DNA from 2 places in the Lysinibacillus sp. BS3 genome. Region 2 is predicted to be linked to the other one. Evidence: a T-box and tRNA genes for the amino acid it is inferred to sense, from the RefSeq annotation. Region 2 holds a T-box; the other holds one or more tRNA genes.
The links. A T-box is a leader RNA that pairs with one kind of tRNA and senses whether it is charged. The one in region 2 lies ahead of trpS (tryptophan--tRNA ligase), so its partner is inferred to be a tRNA-Trp.
Positions count from the first base shown of each region.

Region 1: it has a tRNA-Trp gene. The T-box ahead of trpS (tryptophan--tRNA ligase) is inferred to sense a tRNA for this amino acid. The anticodon was not compared.

Region 1 is NZ_CP154860.1:3,475,420-3,486,584, forward strand. Features, by position in the region: gene AAJG31_RS17100 (nucleotidyltransferase-like protein) at 1-730, shown strand, start outside; rRNA gene AAJG31_RS17105 (16S ribosomal RNA) at 1,080-2,631, shown strand; rRNA gene AAJG31_RS17110 (23S ribosomal RNA) at 2,813-5,740, shown strand; rRNA gene rrf (5S ribosomal RNA) at 5,853-5,968, shown strand; tRNA gene AAJG31_RS17120 (tRNA-Asn) at 5,985-6,061, shown strand; tRNA gene AAJG31_RS17125 (tRNA-Ser) at 6,067-6,158, shown strand; tRNA gene AAJG31_RS17130 (tRNA-Glu) at 6,183-6,257, shown strand; tRNA gene AAJG31_RS17135 (tRNA-Val) at 6,273-6,348, shown strand; tRNA gene AAJG31_RS17140 (tRNA-Met) at 6,375-6,449, shown strand; tRNA gene AAJG31_RS17145 (tRNA-Asp) at 6,453-6,528, shown strand; tRNA gene AAJG31_RS17150 (tRNA-Phe) at 6,544-6,616, shown strand; tRNA gene AAJG31_RS17155 (tRNA-Thr) at 6,629-6,704, shown strand; tRNA gene AAJG31_RS17160 (tRNA-Tyr) at 6,714-6,797, shown strand; tRNA gene AAJG31_RS17165 (tRNA-Trp) at 6,811-6,884, shown strand; tRNA gene AAJG31_RS17170 (tRNA-His) at 6,897-6,972, shown strand; tRNA gene AAJG31_RS17175 (tRNA-Gln) at 6,977-7,051, shown strand; tRNA gene AAJG31_RS17180 (tRNA-Gly) at 7,057-7,131, shown strand; tRNA gene AAJG31_RS17185 (tRNA-Cys) at 7,140-7,213, shown strand; tRNA gene AAJG31_RS17190 (tRNA-Leu) at 7,261-7,341, shown strand; gene AAJG31_RS17195 (PqqD family protein) at 8,222-8,494, shown strand; gene AAJG31_RS17200 (lasso peptide biosynthesis B2 protein) at 8,487-8,909, shown strand; gene AAJG31_RS17205 (asparagine synthase-related protein) at 8,906-10,633, shown strand; gene AAJG31_RS17210 (hypothetical protein) at 10,709-10,948, shown strand.
Region 2 is NZ_CP154860.1:1,962,672-1,973,836, forward strand. Features, by position in the region: gene AAJG31_RS09980 (DsbA family protein) at 1-262, shown strand, start outside; gene pepF (oligoendopeptidase F) at 654-2,471, opposite strand; gene AAJG31_RS09990 (competence protein CoiA family protein) at 2,523-3,641, opposite strand; gene mecA (adaptor protein MecA) at 3,835-4,503, opposite strand; gene spxA (transcriptional regulator SpxA) at 4,937-5,332, opposite strand; T-box leader at 5,823-6,044, shown strand; gene trpS (tryptophan--tRNA ligase) at 6,160-7,149, shown strand; gene AAJG31_RS10010 (hypothetical protein) at 7,152-7,373, opposite strand; gene fabF (beta-ketoacyl-ACP synthase II) at 7,480-8,721, opposite strand; gene AAJG31_RS10020 (beta-ketoacyl-ACP synthase III) at 8,752-9,690, opposite strand; gene AAJG31_RS10025 (YjzD family protein) at 10,156-10,350, shown strand; gene AAJG31_RS10030 (AAA family ATPase) at 10,400-11,165, opposite strand, start outside.

The DNA.
Region 1 (11,165 bases), 1.5 Mb from region 2:
TTCAAAACATTACTTATATGAAGGAAATAAAATCGCTCTACATACTGTTACGGAGAAATTAATTCGAAAATGGTTACTCATCGGTTCAAATAGAAAGGTTGTTGATTGGATATTCTTCGGTAGAGTATTATTTGATCGGAATGAATTTCTGCATAAACTAAAAATAGAATTGCAGGAATTTCCGTATAGTGGTCGTAAAATTAAAACAGGTATTCAATTTTCAAAGTTAATTCGTCGCTATTTGGAGGGGAAAGAATACTTTGATAAAGGAAGTTACTTAGATGCTTATAATCATGTTGTGGATTCGCTACATCATCTAGGCCGCCTATCTATTATCGATAGTGGCCTGTATCCTGAAGTAACTGTTTGGGCACAGGTGAAAAAAATCGAGCCAGCCATCTATAAGCTGTATGAAGAGCTAGTGACAAGTAATGAGCCAATAGAAAAGCGCTTAGAATTATTGTTTTTAGCAAGTGAGTTTTTAATCCACTCTCGTACACGAGATGGGGCACAGCATATATTAGAAGTCATGCAAACAAAAGAAATGTGGACTATTCAGGAATTACATGATCATCATGAACTTGTTAACTACTCAGTGGATTTAGAAGTGTTTGTTGAGTATCTAGTGGATAAAGGCTATATTCAAATTGAACCCATTGCAGCGAAAAATGATAGGATATTTCACCGTCATTACAAGGTAAATAAAGATGCTCTAGAAATGGGGCAATGACTGTAGTATGCTTGTAATCGAGGTATCTAAAAAATACCTCGATATTTTTTTAGAAAAGTAGTTGACGAATAATATCTTAGTATTGTATTATATTAATTGTCGCTAAGACATAAACGAATAACTCAGAAAAACACAAAAAACTTTTTTAAAAAAGTTGTTGACATGTTTTGAATGAGATGTTAATATAAAGAAGTCGCTGAAAAACGACTTAAATAATGAACCTTGAAAACTGAACAAGCAAAACGTAATCAATAAAGTTTTAAGTAGCTAGCTTCGGTTAGTGAACAAAACAAAAATTTTGGACATCAAACATGATGCCAGCAAAACAATTTGAGCTAATCAAATTTCTTTTATGGAGAGTTTGATCCTGGCTCAGGACGAACGCTGGCGGCGTGCCTAATACATGCAAGTCGAGCGAACAGAAAAGGAGCTTGCTCCTTTGACGTTAGCGGCGGACGGGTGAGTAACACGTGGGCAACCTACCCTATAGTTTGGGATAACTCCGGGAAACCGGGGCTAATACCGAATAATCTCTTTTGCTTCATGGTGAAAGACTGAAAGACGGTTTCGGCTGTCGCTATAGGATGGGCCCGCGGCGCATTAGCTAGTTGGTGAGGTAACGGCTCACCAAGGCGACGATGCGTAGCCGACCTGAGAGGGTGATCGGCCACACTGGGACTGAGACACGGCCCAGACTCCTACGGGAGGCAGCAGTAGGGAATCTTCCACAATGGGCGAAAGCCTGATGGAGCAACGCCGCGTGAGTGAAGAAGGTTTTCGGATCGTAAAACTCTGTTGTAAGGGAAGAACAAGTACAGTAGTAACTGGCTGTACCTTGACGGTACCTTATTAGAAAGCCACGGCTAACTACGTGCCAGCAGCCGCGGTAATACGTAGGTGGCAAGCGTTGTCCGGAATTATTGGGCGTAAAGCGCGCGCAGGCGGTCCTTTAAGTCTGATGTGAAAGCCCACGGCTCAACCGTGGAGGGTCATTGGAAACTGGGGGACTTGAGTGCAGAAGAGGAAAGTGGAATTCCAAGTGTAGCGGTGAAATGCGTAGAGATTTGGAGGAACACCAGTGGCGAAGGCGACTTTCTGGTCTGTAACTGACGCTGAGGCGCGAAAGCGTGGGGAGCAAACAGGATTAGATACCCTGGTAGTCCACGCCGTAAACGATGAGTGCTAAGTGTTAGGGGGTTTCCGCCCCTTAGTGCTGCAGCTAACGCATTAAGCACTCCGCCTGGGGAGTACGGTCGCAAGACTGAAACTCAAAGGAATTGACGGGGGCCCGCACAAGCGGTGGAGCATGTGGTTTAATTCGAAGCAACGCGAAGAACCTTACCAGGTCTTGACATCCCGTTGACCACTGTAGAGATATAGTTTCCCCTTCGGGGGCAACGGTGACAGGTGGTGCATGGTTGTCGTCAGCTCGTGTCGTGAGATGTTGGGTTAAGTCCCGCAACGAGCGCAACCCTTGATCTTAGTTGCCATCATTTAGTTGGGCACTCTAAGGTGACTGCCGGTGACAAACCGGAGGAAGGTGGGGATGACGTCAAATCATCATGCCCCTTATGACCTGGGCTACACACGTGCTACAATGGACGATACAAACGGTTGCCAACTCGCGAGAGGGAGCTAATCCGATAAAGTCGTTCTCAGTTCGGATTGTAGGCTGCAACTCGCCTACATGAAGCCGGAATCGCTAGTAATCGCGGATCAGCATGCCGCGGTGAATACGTTCCCGGGCCTTGTACACACCGCCCGTCACACCACGAGAGTTTGTAACACCCGAAGTCGGTGAGGTAACCTTTTGGAGCCAGCCGCCGAAGGTGGGATAGATGATTGGGGTGAAGTCGTAACAAGGTAGCCGTATCGGAAGGTGCGGCTGGATCACCTCCTTTCTAAGGATTATTTCGGAATACAAACCTTAGGTTTGTAAGATTACGTTTTGCGTTCAGTTTTGAAGGTTCATTCTTCTGAATGAAACACTTCAAAACTTGTTCTTTGAAAACTGGATAAAACGACATTGAAATTGTAACAAACACATTTATTTTTTTAAGTTTTTTATAGGCTTAATAACTTGGTTAAGTTATTAAGGGCGCACGGCGAATGCCTTGGCACTAGGAGCCGAAGAAGGACGGCACTAACACCGATATGCTTCGGGGAGCTGTAAGTGAGCTTTGATCCGGAGATTTCCGAATGGGGGAACCCACTACGTTTAATCGCGTAGTATCTTGACGTGAATACATAGCGTCTTGAAGGCAGACCCAGGGAACTGAAACATCTAAGTACCTGGAGGAAGAGAAAGAAAAATCGATTCCCTGAGTAGCGGCGAGCGAAACGGGAAGAGCCCAAACCAAGAGGCTTGCCTCTTGGGGTTGTAGGACACTCTATACGGAGTTACAAAAGAGCGAGTTAGATGAAGCGACTTGGAAAGGTCCGCCAGAGCAGGTAAAAGCCCTGTAGTCGAAAGTTCGTTCTCTCCTGAGTGGATCCTGAGTACGGCGGAACACGTGAAATTCCGTCGGAATCCGGGAGGACCATCTCCCAAGGCTAAATACTACCTAGTGACCGATAGTGAACCAGTACCGTGAGGGAAAGGTGAAAAGCACCCCGGAAGGGGAGTGAAAGAGATCCTGAAACCGTGTGCCTACAAGTAGTTAGAGCCCGTTAATGGGTGATAGCGTGCCTTTTGTAGAATGAACCGGCGAGTTACGATTACGTGCGAGGTTAAGCTTTAGAAGGCGGAGCCGCAGCGAAAGCGAGTCTGAATAGGGCGAAATAGTACGTGGTCGTAGACCCGAAACCAGGTGATCTACCCATGTCCAGGGTGAAGGTGAGGTAACACTTACTGGAGGCCCGAACCCACGCACGTTGAAAAGTGCGGGGATGAGGTGTGGGTAGCGGAGAAATTCCAATCGAACTTGGAGATAGCTGGTTCTCTCCGAAATAGCTTTAGGGCTAGCCTCGTGATGAGAATACTGGAGGTAGAGCACTGTTTGGACTAGGGGGCCATCCCGGTTTACCGAATTCAGACAAACTCCGAATGCCAGATATTTATACACGGGAGTCAGACTGCGAGTGATAAGATCCGTAGTCAAAAGGGAAACAGCCCAGACCACCAGCTAAGGTCCCAAAGTAATCGTTAAGTGGAAAAGGATGTGGCGTTGCACAGACAACCAGGATGTTGGCTTAGAAGCAGCCATCATTTAAAGAGTGCGTAATAGCTCACTGGTCGAGTGACGCTGCGCCGAAAATGTATCGGGGCTAAACGATTCACCGAAGCTGTGGATTGACATCTACGATGTCAGTGGTAGGAGAGCGTTCTAAGTGCGTTGAAGTCAGATCGGAAGGACTGGTGGAGCGCTTAGAAGTGAGAATGCCGGTATGAGTAGCGAAAGACGGGTGAGAATCCCGTCCACCGTATGACTAAGGTTTCCTGAGGAAGGCTCGTCCGCTCAGGGTTAGTCGGGACCTAAGCCGAGGCCGATAGGCGTAGGCGATGGACAACAGGTTGATATTCCTGTACCACCTCCTCACCGTTTGAGAAATGGGGGGACGCAGTAGGATAGGGTAAGCGCGCCGTTGGTTGTGCGCGTCCAAGCAGTAAGGCGTGTGTGTAGGCAAATCCGCACACTGTAACGTTGAGCTGTGATGGCGAGTCCGTATGGACGAAGTTCCTGATTTCACACTGCCAAGAAAAGCCTCTATCGAGGTGAGAGGTGCCCGTACCGCAAACCGACACAGGTAGTCGAGGAGAGAATCCTAAGGTGTGCGAGAGAACTCTCGTTAAGGAACTCGGCAAAATGACCCCGTAACTTCGGGAGAAGGGGTGCTCTTGAGCGTGCAAGCGCATGAGAGCCGCAGTGAATAGGCCCAGGCGACTGTTTAGCAAAAACACAGGTCTCTGCAAAACCGTAAGGTGACGTATAGGGGCTGACGCCTGCCCGGTGCTGGAAGGTTAAGAGGAGTGGTTAGCGCAAGCGAAGCTGCGAATTGAAGCCCCAGTAAACGGCGGCCGTAACTATAACGGTCCTAAGGTAGCGAAATTCCTTGTCGGGTAAGTTCCGACCCGCACGAAAGGCGTAACGATCTGGGCACTGTCTCAACGAGAGACTCGGTGAAATTATAGTACCTGTGAAGATGCAGGTTACCCGCGACAGGACGGAAAGACCCCGTGGAGCTTTACTGTAGCCTGATATTGAATTTTGGTACAACTTGTACAGGATAGGTAGGAGCCAGAGATCTCGGAGCGCCAGCTTCGAAGGAGGCGTCGGTGGGATACTACCCTGGTTGTATTGAAATTCTAACCCATGCCCCTTAGCGGGGCAGGAGACAGTGTCAGGCGGACAGTTTGACTGGGGCGGTCGCCTCCTAAAAGGTAACGGAGGCGCCCAAAGGTTCCCTCAGAATGGTTGGAAATCATTCGTAGAGTGTAAAGGCACAAGGGAGCTTGACTGCGAGACCTACAAGTCGAGCAGGGTCGAAAGACGGGCTTAGTGATCCGGTGGTTCCGCATGGAAGGGCCATCGCTCAACGGATAAAAGCTACCCCGGGGATAACAGGCTTATCTCCCCCAAGAGTCCACATCGACGGGGAGGTTTGGCACCTCGATGTCGGCTCATCGCATCCTGGGGCTGTAGTCGGTCCCAAGGGTTGGGCTGTTCGCCCATTAAAGCGGTACGCGAGCTGGGTTCAGAACGTCGTGAGACAGTTCGGTCCCTATCCGTCGTGGGCGTAGGAAATTTGAGAGGAGCTGTCCTTAGTACGAGAGGACCGGGATGGACACACCGCTGGTGTACCAGTTGTCTTGCCAAAGGCATCGCTGGGTAGCTATGTGTGGACGGGATAAGTGCTGAAAGCATCTAAGCATGAAGCCCCCCTCAAGATGAGATTTCCCATTACGCAAGTAAGTAAGATCCCTCAAAGACGATGAGGTAGATAGGTTCGAGGTGGAAGTGTGGTGACACATGGAGCTGACGAATACTAATCGATCGAGGACTTAACCAAAAAAGTTTGAAACATTCAATGCACCGTTTATCCAGTTTTGAAAGAATAAAATATTAGAATATACTTGTAATTTTTATAAGATATGTTATAATAAGTATTGTCTTTCAAATAGTCTAGTGATGATGGCAAAGAGGTCACACCCGTTCCCATACCGAACACGGAAGTTAAGCTCTTTAGCGCCGATGGTAGTTGGGGGCTTCCCCCTGTGAGAGTAGGACGTCGCTAGGCTATATACTAAAATTATTCCGAAGTAGCTCAGTTGGTAGTAGCACCTGACTGTTAATCAGGTTGTCGCAGGTTCGAGTCCTGCCTTCGGAGCCATTCTTGGAGAGTTGTCCGAGTGGCCGAAGGAGCACGATTGGAAATCGTGTAGGCGGTTAACACTGTCTCAAGGGTTCAAATCCCTTACTCTCCGCCAGCACTTTGATGTGTTCCAAACGATGGCCCCTTGGTCAAGTGGTTAAGACACCGCCCTTTCACGGCGGTAACACGGGTTCGAATCCCGTAGGGGTCACCAATTCAATACCCAGATGGAGGATTAGCTCAGCTGGGAGAGCATCTGCCTTACAAGCAGAGGGTCGGCGGTTCGAGCCCGTCATCCTCCACCATTATTTTAACAATATTATAGTATTATCGCGGGGTGGAGCAGTGGTAGCTCGTCGGGCTCATAACCCGAAGGTCGTTGGTTCAAATCCAGCCCCCGCAACCAAATGGTCCCGTGGTGTAGCGGTTAACATGCCTGCCTGTCACGCAGGAGATCGCCGGTTCGATCCCGGTCGGGACCGCCATTTATTTTAAAATATGGGTCAGTAGCTCAGTTGGTAGAGCATTAGATTGAAGCTCTAAGTGTCGGCGGTTCGATTCCGTCCTGACCCATCTTATTTTTTTGCCGGTTTAGCTCAGCAGGTAGAGCAACTGACTTGTAATCAGTAGGTCGTGGGTTCGATTCCTATAGCCGGCACCAGATATTCCCGGAGGGGTAGCGAAGTGGCTAAACGCGGCGGACTGTAAATCCGCTCCTTAGGGTTCGGCGGTTCGAATCCGTCCCCCTCCACCAGTTTTATTATTTTAGGGGCATAGTTCAACGGTAGAATAGAGGTCTCCAAAACCTTTGGTGTGGGTTCGATTCCTACTGCCCCTGCCAATTAATTTTATGGCGATTGTGGCGAAGTGGTTAACGCACCGGATTGTGGTTCCGGCATTCGTGGGTTCGATTCCCATCAGTCGCCCCATTGTTGGGGTATAGCCAAGCGGTAAGGCAACGGATTTTGATTCCGTCATGCCTAGGTTCGAATCCTAGTACCCCAGCCATTTTTGCGGAAGTAGTTCAGTGGTAGAACACCACCTTGCCAAGGTGGGGGTCGCGAGTTCGAACCTCGTCTTCCGCTCCATGTATGACGGCGGCATAGCCAAGTGGTAAGGCACGGGTCTGCAACACCCTTATCACCGGTTCAAATCCGGTTGCCGCCTCCATATTTTAACTGTTAATCGGTTTATCCGATTTTTTTTATCTCCATTATGCCGGTGTGGCGGAATTGGCAGACGCGCACGACTCAAAATCGTGTTCCTTTGGAGTGTCGGTTCGACCCCGACCACCGGTATCATCAAATTAATAAAAATTAAGAAAGCTCATAAATCTTGATATAACAGGGTTTATGAGCTTTTTATATTAGGGGAATTGCAACAGGTTTAGAAAGAGAAGGATTCTTTTTGAAGAAAAGGTCAACGAGAATAAAAAAAGTATAGAAAATTCATTGGAAGAGAATAGTATGAGTTTTAACATAGAAGTTACTCATGGGTTTGAATCTCCAAAGGAATCATTAGAAACATAATTAAAACAAGAATGTTTATATTAGCATTCTTGTTTTTTTATGTGATAAAACATTGTGTGTCAGAACGTTCGCTATGATAGACTAAGCAGTTATGTTTATGTAAAACAGGTAAATTTGTTTTACAAATTTTACAGGGCTTTAGAGGGTAATAAATATCTTTACAATATTTTTCTATAAAGGTTGTGCCATTTTAGACGCCTGAAAAGAATAGGTTTATCCTATAGATTTTAGGTAAAAGACAAAGACATCTGTTTCAACATCAATAATTTTTTGAACTTTGGTGGAGAGAGAATATTTTCTTTTATACATTGATTTTTAGATTTCTATTTTTAAGATCTTTCATGGACCAATAAAACCCTACGAGTTGCATCTTCTAGTTGATTGAAAGTTAACAATCAACTAGAAGGTGCAGTTTTTATATATGTGTTGAGTGATGGACTTGATGTGGATGTAATCGATAGCACAAGAGTTGTCATTTTACTCCACTACATTTATATAATCATAAACGTAATGGAGTAAGTAGAAAAAATACGGTTATGTGGAAGAAAGAAGATGATAAGAGTAAAGAGACTGTTAGAGCTTATGACTGTGTATAGTAGTAATACAGGAACAGTATTAAAGGATTGTTCACAATGTAAAAGAGGAGGAAGTGGTAAAAGGGATGCGTGTAAAAAAATCAAAGTATCTTCTTTCCTATAAAGAAGAGGATGAATATCTAATTATTAATATTTATACGAATCAAATTTACGCACTAGATAAATTTAGTTCATTTATTTGGGAAGAGTTTGATAAAACACCAATAGTCTCTGATATTTCCAAATTAATAGCTAAAAGGACAAATGAAGATATTTTAATTATTCAAAAGGATTTAGATGGATTTTTAAATTCGTTGTCAAAAGGAGGTTTAATTAAATTTGTATAATATTTTATATTTATACAAAGAATTAATATTTTTAGATTTCCAAATACGGAGAAAAGGTTTTGATGAAGTCTTTAGACGCTATATAAAAAAATATACTATAGAGGGTTCTAAAGAGATTTTTACTGAGGAGAATTCTGAAGAGATTTTGGAGTGGTTTATTCTTTTAGACCAAGTTTGCTGTTGGTATCCTAGGAAAGCAGATTGTATACACAAAACGTTAATTGGTTATAAGATACTTCAATCTAAGTATGGTATACCAGTAAACATGGTAATAGGGATAAAAAAATTTCCCTTAGAGGCACATGCCTGGATTCAATATCAGGGCCACAATCTATTTGAAGAAATGGAAAATCTTGATTCGTTGAAAGTGATTATAGATTCAAACTCGTATATGAAGGGAGTTGAACTTAGGTGAATTGGTATGTGTTTGAATTTATGGATAATTCGGAGGGAGAAGTGGATAAAAATGGACATCTTAAGATCAACAGTAAATCAAAAGTAAATTATTTCAACACATCCTCACAGAACTTTGTTTTGAAAGCAGCATATGCTCAAAATACGACCCCATATGTGTTTTTTGAAAATAATGATGTGTTAATAGTGGGAGACATTGTGATATACAATATTTTGAATCATGGTGTATATGAAAATGTTGATTGGACTGAGCAAGAATTACTCACTAATTTAATTTCCCTTTATAACACATTTGGTTTGGATTTTGTGAAGCGTTTAGATGGCGAGTTTTCATTTGTTCTATTTGATAAAAAGAATTTAACATTAATGGCCTGTAGAGATACCTTGGGGGTAAAAAGGCTCTTTTATTTAAAAACCGATACAAAATTAGTAGTTGCGAGCGATATCTTTCTATTGAAAAGTTATCTAAATACACCTGAGTTGAACGGTGTTTACTTTCAAGAATATCTAAATGCAAAAGGAATTGTTGATTCCTATTTAACGCCATATAAAGAGATCTTGCGTTTACCGAGTGGGAATATGTTTGTTTATGAAAATAAGGAAATTAACCTAATAAACTATGTGAATTATGATGAATTATTTTCTGATAAATGGATGATGAAGGAGACAACTATAAATCGGGAAGCGTTAATTGAAGAATTCGAAAGTATTTTGAACAAAGCAGTTTTGAGGAGAGTACGGAAAAGCGAGCGAAATACGGTGTTATTAAGCGGTGGCTTAGACTCAACTACTATTTTTAATGTGTCAAAACGATTGGGGCATAGATACGGAGAAATTAATTCGGTAAGCGTTGTTTTTGATGAATTAAAGGAATGCGATGAAAGTGCATATATAACGGAATTATTAGAACAATATAATTCTAAAGGTACTTTTCTAAATTATGATTCAGTATTGATGTATGAAGATCTTCGGAATAATATATTACGTTTTGACGAACCGTATGCTACTGCTCCTACATGTGAATTTATTTCTCCCTTAATAGAGTCAAGTGTGAACAATAATACATATAGTATCCTAACAGGTTATGGTGGTGACCAACTTTTAACGAATCCGCCGTATTTATTAAGAGATTACGTTAGAGAAGGAAAAATAAAGGATATGTTCGGCGATTTAACTAAATATTGTATGTATACAAATATGTCTGCTTTTAAAGGATTACGTGAGTACATCATTCAACCACATCCTTTTAGTAGAACAACTAAAAATAAACGGAATCATGCTAGAAATTTATTGCATCAAATGTTAAATGCAAAAGCCAATCATTATATGGATAGGGCGATAGGTGGCTTTTATGGTGCGGATATAAAACATCCTTTTTTAGATAGGGAGTTAATTTCTTTTATGATTAAAATCCCTAGTCATATTCTCTTTGATCCTTTCTACACGAAAAAAATTTTAAGAGACTCTCAGAAAAATAAGTTACCTGACAGTATTCGACTGCGTATAAATAAAACATCACACATTGCTCATACATTAAAGAGTATAAGGAAAAATTGGAATTCAATTTATTCTAATGTAAAGTCACCTTTAGTTGTCTCAAAGTTAGGTCTTTGTTCCGAAAAGTTTTGGGAAGAAAATTTATATAAGTGGAGAAATGGTTTGTTGATAGATGAGGCTTTTTTATTACTGTTCTCCATTGAAGTATGGATTATGCAAGAAGTGTAATGAATCAATATTAATAAGGAGGCTGTTAGTGTAGGTGTATTGTGCTATTTCTAAGGGTTGCAGGAGGAAATAATTATGTTAATGACATATAGCAAACCAATGCTTTTAGATAGTGGAAATAGTTCGGAAATCATTAAAGGTCAATGTGGCTGGGGTAAAGAATTGCCATTTTTTGATGAAACAGGTGCTGTAAAAGGTAGTTATAGAAGACGTAAATATAGAACCGAACCATGTTATGGTCCTGGAGTTGTAAATATATGTTACGTTTGTAAGACTGAAACGGTTAGTTGTTCTGCAGAAAAAGATGACTGCTAACTTATAAATAGGTTAATACCAAAACTATTTTATTTATTTCGATGTTAACTGTAATTAATGTTCTACTTTTTTATTACATAAAAGTTGTAACAGGAATGTATAGTCAAGAACAGGTTTTGGTGAAGAGTCTACGATGAATCGTTATGGTTCTATAGCAGAAAATAAATACAAAAACTAAATTTGCCCTATAGTAATAGCACAATACTCCTACAAAATG
Region 2 (11,165 bases):
GGGACTAAAAGTTAGTGGTAGCTATTCCTATGAAGTTTATGAACATATTTTACAAGAAATGCTGAACGAACAGCTTGTCCGTCAGCCTTTACCATCAATAGAGGACTTATTTTCTAAATTCCATACTCTTTCTACAAATGAAATAGCTTTTATCTATTCATTAACAGAGCAAGCAGCAGAGCGTGAACTAAAGAAACGCATGCTGCAACAAAAGATCGAACGAATCCAGACTACTCACGCTACGTTATGGCGTCTTAAATAATAAAATAAACAAAAGGGACTCCAATCATCATGATGGAGTCCCTTTTTCAAGATAACGCAAAATACAAAGAAGCGCCTCTATCCTCGACCGATAGAGACGCTTCTTTTTCACAAAGGGGATGGGAGAAATGTTCACGTTCAAACAAAGGGGTGTATGTTTGTTTTGTGATTTATTTCACAAGAATTACTCTATCATGGAATAATATATTTAGCAATGAAACCAATACTAGATTCACAAATTTGTCAAATAGAAAGCGATTACAAACAGTATTTTTCCAAGATGCACACTTTTAAACTATTTAGAAATCAAAAAAAAACATTATTCTTTCCTTTTAATTTATGCTGTTAATAAAAAGAATTAGGCTATAGGAACATTCCTATAGCCTAATTAATTAGTTATTTAACAATAATTTTTCTAATTCATTTAAACGTTCTTCAAATACTTTACATGCATCTTCAATTGGCTTAGCTACGTTCATATCAACGCCTGCTGCCTTTAATACCTCAATAGGGAAATCAGAGCATCCCGCTTTTAAGAAGTTATTAATATAACGTTCTACAGCTGGTGCACCCTCCTCTAAAATTTGTTTACTCAATGCTGTAGCGGCTGATTTACCAGTCGCATACTGATAAACATAGTAATTATAGTAGAAGTGTGGAATACGAGCCCATTCTAAGCCTATTTCCTCATCAACCACCATATCATCACCGAAGTACTTTTTGTTTAATTCATAGTAAACTTCTGTTAAACGATCTGCTGTCAAGGATTCACCGTTCTTATCCATCTGATGAATAAGGTGTTCGAACTCTGCAAACATCGTTTGTCTGAATACCGTACTTCTGAAGCCATCTAGCCAATGGTTTAATAAGTATATTTTTTGTTGTGGATCATCAATTGTTTTCAGTAAATAGTCATTTAATAACTCTTCATTGCAAGTAGAAGCGACCTCTGCCACAAAAATAGAGTAGTCTCCATAAACAAAAGGCTGGTTGTTACGTGAATAATAACTATGAACACTATGGCCAAATTCATGTGCTAATGTAAATAGATTGTTCACATTATCCTGCCAATTCATTAAAATATACGGATTCGTACCATAGGCGCCTGAAGAATAGGCTCCACTACGCTTCCCTTTATTCTCTAAAACATCGACCCAGCGGTTATCCAGTCCATTTTGAACGATGCTTTGATATTCCTCCCCTAATGGAGCTAAAGCCTTTACTAAAATATCTTTCGCTTCATCATAAGAGACCTTCATTTCCACCTCTTTAACTAGTGGCGCAAATAAATCCCACATATGCAATTCGTCTACACCCAATAATTTCTTACGCAACGAAATATAACGTTGCATAGCTGGTAAATGCTTATGAATTGTTTCCACCAGCTGATCATAGACATTTTCAGGAATGAAGTTATTAGACATGGCAGCGTGGCGTGCAGATTCATAATGACGAATTCGAGCACTTACATTATGCTTCTTTACATTACCAGTTAGCGTAGCCGAGAACGTATTTTTAAACTTGCCATATGTTTCGTACATAGCCTTAAATGCGCCTTCACGTACAGAGCGATCCTTGCTCTCTAAAAACTTGATATAATTACCATGCGTAAGTTGTACTTCTTCTCCCTCTTCATTTTTCACATGAGGGAATACCATATCAGCATTGTTTAACATGCTGAATGTATTCGAAGCTGTACCTGTCACCTCAGACATTTGCGCTAGCAATGCCTCCTGTTCGGCTGGTAATACATGTGGACGTGCCATTGTAATTTCTTTTAAAGATTGCTTATATAGTTCTAGGTCTTGATTTTCTGTTAAGTAGCGTTCAATCGTTTCTTCACTTAATGACAGAATTTCTGGCGTTAAATAGGAAAGGCCAGCTGAGATACTCGTTGCCAATTTTTGAATACGGCTGTTCATATCTTGATAAAAGCTATTTGTAGTATCTTGATCATAGCGCATATGAGCATATGTGTAGAGCTTCATTGCACGTTCATATATATGATCATGATACTGTAAAGCTGCTAATAATGCCTCTGCCCCATTATTTAAAGTACCTGCATAGCTAGGTGCTTGTTTAGCAAGCTCTGCAACCTCCTTCAATTCCTCTTCCCAAGCTGCATCTGTTGCAAAGATGTCTTCTAAGCGCCATGTTAATTCTTCTGGTACTTCTTTTCGAACCAAAACCTGATTACTGTTACTAGCCATATATGCCAGCCCCCTTTATATGTGCTTTTTTCCTTTTACTCTCATATTTTCTCAGTATATTGTGGCAATTGCAAATAAATGTACATAGACTTGCTCACAATTATCTAGTAAACCATCCTCATGATGCATACGCTTAAGAAGATACCCATAATTTTGAATAGCCCTGAGTGCTTGTTCGGTTACTTCCAGTTGATGCTTACATAAAAAGTTTTCCATCTGCCCCTTTGTTAATTCAAATGGAAGACGTCCTAATTGTTTACTAAAATAAAACAGCATTATTTGCCACTCGCTCGTAAACAAAGGTATAGCTGCTCCTTCTTTCACTGGAATACCAATGTATGGTGGCAGAGCAGTAAGAGAAAGATTTAATTCATAGCAATTACGTAAAAATGGATCTTGTGCCCCCTTCTTGCTATGTAAAAGACGATTATGCGCAAATTGCCTACAAGTCTGTTTATAGAGCTGCCAATAGCGTTGAAATTCTTCCTGGGTAATACGTTGAGGTCTATAAAAAGGGAAATGTTGTTGATCGACCGAAATTTTCTGTACTTTACCTATGAAAGTATGCCCATGAACATGAAGAAGATTCGTCCAATAAACAAACTGGGCTGTCACCGGGTTGTACGTCAATAAATATGGTAAATCCGTTGTCGTTATAAACGCTTTTTGCAGCAGTGGAGAGATTCTAATTTTTCTGATGCCGTTGACGGCTTCTTTGCCTTGTGGAGTTTGAAAAAGCCAGATTGCTTGTATATCATTTCTTTCATAGCCCATTGTTCGTTGATGCCATTTTTCATGAGAGATTGTACTACATTGAAATTCAACTGCGAACTGCTCCTTATCGAGTGTAACAAGCAAATCTGGGCGCTGAGAAAGCTCCTTTAAATATGGTTCTAGTTTCACCTGATGTCCATGCTTTTGGAGCCACTCATATAATTGCACTTTACCTTGTAAATGTATTTTAGATTCATTTTCTGCGAACAGCTGTGAACAATGATTTTTTGTGAAGTGAGCAAAGTGGGGAATATTATAGTTACCTATTTTCAATTGAACTTGTTCTAAACATTGAGGACAATAAAATTTCATTTGCCGCCTATATCGCTGTAAAGCTTTCCTCGTATATTGATATGGGAGAAATAGTTGCTGTTGATTGTTATAGGCAATCAGCATAGTATCAGCTCCTTTTTAGCCAACTATAATAGAATGGATTTTCACTAACAAAAATAAAGCACCTTTTTCTTGAAATTTTAAAAATGCGCTCTTATTCAAGCTCTTTGATGCTGAAAACATAAAAAAGGACTGTAGCGAAACTCGATTCATTTACGAGTTTCACTACAGTCTAAAATAATTAGTATTTCATTGCCTATGCAAAGTATTTTCGAACTGTTTCAAAGCAATTGAATTCCATAATCTTTTCACCGTACTCCTCTAGACGATGAATTGTAAAATTGGATGGTGTTAAAAATTCCTTGATAACTGCATTTCTATCATGACGATTTAAATCCTCATCTGCGTTTCCGAAATCAACAACTAGATAGTACCAATTTTCATATTTGAATAATGAGGAATCCACTAATTCGTCTGTCATTCGTTTTGCGACAGGGATTAACTCATCAATATCTTTAAATTTATAAACATAAATGTCTGTATCCATAAATAATTCTGACTCATCCATGTCACCAAATTGAGTTAGTTGGCTAAGAAGATCCTCTCCAACTTCATCGAATGGTGCAAACATATCTTTGTGTTCATCAAAATTCGAATGACCATCTAATGTTTCACCGTCTTTTAAAATATGTGCACGTGTGACAATGATTTCTAAGCCTACTTCAGATGCATTGATATGAATCCAAATCGGACCCTCTACATCAAAATAATCCTCCGTGTTTACTTCATCAATCATATCCCAAAAAAGTTGTTCACCCTTTGCTCGATTGTACCAAATTTCTTCACGACTATAGCCGCGATCCTCTATATCATTGTACGTAATAAAGAGCTTGAGTGTATTTTCATTTACACGTTCGATGTCCACTAGACCTCATCTCCCTTCACTGTCATATGTCGAAAAACAGTTTGTTTCATTAGTATGCTTTTATTCTTTGTTTTTAACCTTCATACTGCATTTGTTTTTCAACCTTTGACCACACTACAGTAAAACCATCGAGTAACCGTAAACATGAATTTTTGTGTTCACAGTTGTCTCTAACTCTATTGTATGCTGTTCTGTCATAAAATGAAAAGGATATACACCGTTTCACAGAAGATATTTGAATTATTGAAATTGTAGTAAACTATTTAACTTAAATCAAGTTTAACATACTTTTACGGAAATATATGACTTTTCCCTATTAATTATTATACTTCATATAGAAGGTTTTACAGAAGTAAAACATAAAAAAAAGATGTCACAACATGTATTCCACATCTGTAACATCTATTACATATATTATTCAGAATAGAAAGGTTTAATTCACCATTCGTTGCGCTTCTTGTAATTGATATGCTCGAACTTTTCGAGGTAAGAAACGACGAATTTCATCTTCATTGTAGCCAACCTGCAGACGTTTTTCATCTAAAATGATTGGTCTACGTAGTAAGCCAGGATATTCCTGAATTAATTCATATAAACGTTGTAATGGTAAGCTTTCAACATCCACATTTAATTTTTGGAATATTTTAGAACGAGTGGAAATGATTTCATCAGTTCCATCTTCTGTCATTCGTAAAATTTTTTTTATTTCACTTATGCTAAGCGGTTCAGAAAATATATTACGTTCTGTATATGGAATTTCGTGCTCCTCTAACCAAGCTTTTGCTTTACGACAAGAGGTACAACTTGGTGATGTAAATAGGGTTACGATCATTCTGACACATCCTTTCATTTAAAAATTATTATCTATAAACCAGAACCAATGTGTTAAATTAGAATTAATGTAATGTAAAATACACAGTACCATTATACAGTACTCAGCTGTATTTGAATATAGTTCCAATAAAAAAATCTGAACCTATCCATAAATATTCTGTCTATTCATACAGCTTTCAAATATGATGTATTTTCTTCAAACTTATGTGCTACTACTACCATTCCCATTTTTAAAGCATTTTAAACATCTAAACAGATATCTCAGTTGTTCTCATTTAAGAAAAATAATCGAGAAAATTGTCAATCCCATGTGTACATCCAAACAATTTTTTAATAAAAAATTATAAATTTATAACAAAATTACATAACAAAAAAAGCATATAATTTTTTCTAGAAAAAAAACACCGTCAAAAGTCTGACTTTACACAAAGGAATCTTTATATTATAATTCTTTGCAATCAAATCAATTTGAACAATTTAAATTGAGAAAAACGCTGACGAAGAGTAGTACATATGCTAATTCACGTATAGAGAGTCTGTGGTTGCTGTAAACAGATCGTGGATGCATGTGGAATGGACTTCCGAGTTAGCTTTGTGAACGCTACTTGAAGCTATTAGCAAAGCTCGTCCCTTCACGTTACGAAGTTGAGTGGCCTTTTTAGGCAAGCTGGGTGGTACCGCGGATTCAAACATCATTCGTCCCTTCATTAGAAAAATCTAATGAGGACGCATGATGTTTTTTTGTCTTCATCACCAAGTTGAAAGGTGAAGACAACGCTGTGACACAAGTTACAGCAATTGAATTCGAGGAGGAATTTTTTAATGACAACTATTTTTTCTGGCGTACAGCCTACAGGTATCGTAACATTAGGGAACTATTTAGGAGCATTCAAGCAGTTCCCGGCACTACAAGATGAAGGAAACGCTATTTATTGTATCGTTGATCAACATGCCATCACTGTTGCACAAGATCCTAAAGAATTACGAGAAAGTATTCGTAAGCTTGCTGCTACCTACATTGCTACTGGCATTGACCCTAAAAAATCGACATTATTTATTCAATCAGAGGTGCCAGCGCATGCTCAGGCAGGATGGATGTTACAATGTGTTGCGTCTATTGGTGAGCTAGAACGTATGACACAATTCAAAGATAAATCACATGGTAAGGAAAGCGTATCTGCTGCTCTTTTAACATATCCACCGCTAATGGCTGCAGACATTCTACTTTATAACACAAATATTGTCCCTGTCGGCGATGATCAGAAGCAGCATATTGAGCTAACTCGTGACCTTGCAGAACGCTTTAACAAACGCTTTGGCGATGTTTTAACAATTCCGGAAATTCAATTACCTAAAGCTGGCGCACGCATTAAATCCTTACAAGAGCCAACAAAGAAAATGAGTAAATCAGATCCAAATACGAAAGCGACAATTCGCTTATTAGATACTGCGAAAGACATTGAGAAAAAAATTAAATCAGCTGTAACTGACTCTGACGGCATCGTTGCATTTGATGTGGAAAATAAACCAGGTGTTTCAAATTTATTGACAATCGAATCAGCTATTTCAGGGGTAGCCGTTGAAGATTTAGTCAAAAAATATGAGGGAATTGGTTATGGTGGATTCAAGCAGGGTGTAGCAACAGCAGTAATTGAACACCTAACACCTATTCAAGAGAAATTCTATCATCTAGTAGAATCATCAGAATTAGATGTCATTCTAGATGAAGGTGCTGAAAAGGCGAATGTGATTGCTAGTGCTACATTAAAACGTATGGAAGATGCTATGGGTCTTGGTCGCGCACGTCGCTAAACTTACGGCTTGTCTGAGGATCGATCAAAGCCCAAATCAAGCACAACTGCGCAGATGATGATACAGGCTCCTACCGCCATATAAAATTCTGTTGTTTGAAAAATAAATTTGAAAACAACCTTCCATGAATAACCTAGTGTGCGGTAATTTAAATACAATATGAGATTCCCTACAGAGAGGATCATTAAGCCATAACTTACTAAAAATAAAAAGAGACGAAACATAGTAATGGCATCCTTTCTATTTCTTCTTACTTATCATTTATTCACAAAACTATAAAAAAAGACGTCAGCCATTTAAATTTGGCTGACGTTTTTTTATGTTTATCTATTATGCTTCATATTTTTTGAATAGGAGACTTGCATTATGACCACCAAAACCAAGAGAATTACTCATTGCATATTGAATATTTGCTTCTCTTGCTTCGTTTGGAACATAATCTAAATCACATTCAGGATCAGGATCTTTTAAATTGATTGTAGGTGGTAAAATCCCTTCTTTAAGGGCTAATGCTGTGAAAATAGCTTCCACACCACCTGCTGCTCCTAATAAGTGACCCGTCATAGATTTTGTTGAGCTCATTGCAAGGTTATACGCATGATCACCAAAAGCAGTTTTCACAGCTTGTGTTTCGAATAAATCGTTATATGGCGTACTTGTACCATGGGCATTAATATAATCAACTTGTGATGGCTCTACGCCACCATCTGTTAATGCTTGCGTCATCGCACGTGCTGCACCTTCACCCTCTGGAGCTGGAGCCGTAATGTGATGCGCATCCCCAGTTGCACCATAACCTAAAACTTCAGCATAGATTTTGGCACCACGAGCTTTTGCATGTTCATATTCTTCTAAAATGACAATACCCGCTCCTTCTCCGATAATAAAGCCATCTCGGTTTTTATCGAATGGGCGACATGCAGCTTGTGGATCTTGATTTAATGATAGTGCTGTATTGGCACAAAAACCTGCAACCGCCATTGTTACGATTGGTGATTCAGCACCACCAGAAATCATAACATCAGCATCTCCACGCTCAATTACTTTAAAGGCATCACCAATAGAGTTTGTGCCTGAAGCACATGCCGTTACAGAACAAGAATTTATCCCCTTTGCACCAAAGTGAATAGAGACTTGGCCAGATGCCATATCAGGAATCATCATTGGGATAAAGAAAGGACTAACACGTCTTGCGCCACGCTCTTGGAATGTTAAAAATTGTTGTTCATATGTTTCCATCCCACCGATACCAGAACCAATCCATACACCTGCACGTGGAGCTAGCTCTTCATCAATTGTTAGCTGTGCATCTTCCATTGCCATAATAGAAGCCGCTAATGCGTATTGTGTGAAGCGATCCATTTTACGTGCTTCTTTACGATCAATGTATTTTTCAATATCAAAGTCCTTTACTTCTGCGGCGATTTTTGCGGCAAAAAGATCTTTATTTAAACGTGTCAGCTCACCAATGCCAGATTTACCAGCTTTAATGTTTGCCCATGTTTCTTCGATGCTATTTCCTAGTGGTGTAACTGCGCCAATTCCTGTAATTACTACTCGTCTTTTACTCATTGTCTTACTCCCCTCAAGCATTTTTCCTACTTATTTTCCCCATCTCATGGCTACGGCACCCCATGTTAAGCCGCCACCAAAACCTACAAGGACTAATAAATCATCCTCTTTAATCTTACCTGCTTCGAGCTCATCTACCAAGGAAATACCAATAGATGCTGCTGAAGTATTTCCGTATTTATGAATCGTTTTTGACATTTTTTCTGGTGGTAGCTCTAAACGCTCACGTGCAGATTCCATAATACGTATATTTGCCTGATGTGGCACTAGGAAATCAACGTCTTCTTTTGTTAATCCCGCTTTCTCTAATACATTAACAGCCGATTCACCCATTTGTCGAACAGCAAATTTAAACACTTCACGACCATTCATCGCAATTGTATCTTGCTTCGTTAAATAAAGATTCTTTCCGCCTGTACCATCTGCACCAAGTTCAAAGGATAGAATACCTCTACCTTCAGAGACTTGCCCAATGATAGCTGCACTGGCACCATCGCCAAATAATACAGCTGTATTGCGATCTTCCCAATCAACGACTTTAGACAGCTTTTCAACACCTACTACTAAGACATATTTATAAGCATTTGCCTCAACAAAGTGCTTTGCTGTCACTAAACTATATATAAATCCTGCACATGCTGCTGCTTGATCCATTGCTGCAGCATTTACTGCTCCGATTTGTTCCTGAATCATACAAGCTACACTTGGAAAAGTTTGATCCTGTGTGACAGTTGCTACAAGAATTAAACCAATTTCCTCAGGCGTAATACCCGCATTTGCAATAGCTTCTTTTGCAGCAGCTACTGCCAAATCTGAAGTTTCCTGATCATCTGCCGCAAAATGACGTTCTTCAATGCCTGTTCGAGTACGAATCCATTCATCAGAAGTATCCATGATTTTTTCCAAATCAAAATTTGTAACGACCTTCTCAGGAACATATTTGCCTATTCCTATAATACCAGCGTTCATATAGCAACCCCTCAGCTTTCTTACTATCAATTATTAGTAACTGGTCATAATTATAACGCATATAAAAGGAATGACGCAAGATGATTTAAAATTTATGCGGCTGAGGGTAGTGTTCTTTGAATATAGAAGTGAAGAATTTTATGGAATGAGGTTATTCTGTTTAGAGCTTTATCTATCGTACTTTGTTGAGCTTGTTCATTATTTTTCAAAGCACCTTGCATCATGTATGAGCGGTGTTCTTCCCTTTTGGAGCACTTTTCACCCGCTTAGGAGCGCATTCCCCTATTTCGGAGCTGTTCCTAAATACTTTACATTACCAAACATAAAATACTAAATCTCATATTTGTTGTGACAAAATCGCCATGTTTCACATAAATGGTTCATTTTTTTTTGATTTATGTTATGATATGATAATGAATATGAGTAAAACCTTATGATGAAAAAAGTTCGGTTGAGGTGAAATTAATGCAATATATCGTAACGTTCATATGGTCATTCCTACTAGTTTCTATGTTAAACTACGTAGTCAGCTCTGTACTTGGTGTACCATTTGATTTCAAAACTGGAGCAATCGTTTCTGTTGTATTCTCCATCCTTATCTTTATTATTGGAGCAATCATTCCAAACGACCCTACACCAGAAGCTGCAGACCATCATTAATTCAGCTAGAAAAAACCTGTTCAGCTTCATGCCGAACAGGTTTTTTCTGTTATTTTTCCACAACACATTGACCCTCATGCATTTTCACATGCAACGTCTCCCCTGGTAAAACTTCTCCGCGTAATAGTTCTCTAGCAACGGCTGTTTCGATATGTCGCTGTACAAAGCGTTTTAGTGGTCTTGCTCCAAATTGGGCATCTGCCCCTTGCTCTACTACCCAATCAATGACTTCTTGCTCGACAGATAAAGTAATTTCTTGCTCTGCGACACGTTTAATCAATTGCTCCACATACTTCCAGGCAATCGCAGTAAAATGTTTAGTAGATAATGCATGGAAGAAGATGATATCATCCATTCTGTTTAATAGCTCAGGTTTAAAATGTTGTCGTAGGGCTGACATGACTAAGTCCTCCACAGCCGCATCATTTTCCTTTGCCTCCATTAAATAACTTGATCCGATATTCGAAGTTAAAATGACTACTGTATTTGTAAAATTCACCATTCGTCCCTGACTATCTGTAATGCGCCCATCATCTAAAATTTGCAATAAAATGTTCGCCACATCAGGATGAGCTTTTTCAATCTCGTCTAGTAGCACCACAGAATAAGGATTTCGGCGAACTGCTTCCGTTAGTTGTCCACCTTCCTCATAGCCCACATAGCCTGGAGGAGCCCCAACAAGTCGAGACACACTATGTTTCTCCATGTATTCACTCATATCAATACGAATAAAGTGATCTTCTGAATCAAATAACTGTGCTGCAAGTGCCTTGGCAAGTTCTGTTTTACCCACACCAGTTGGACCTAAAAATAAA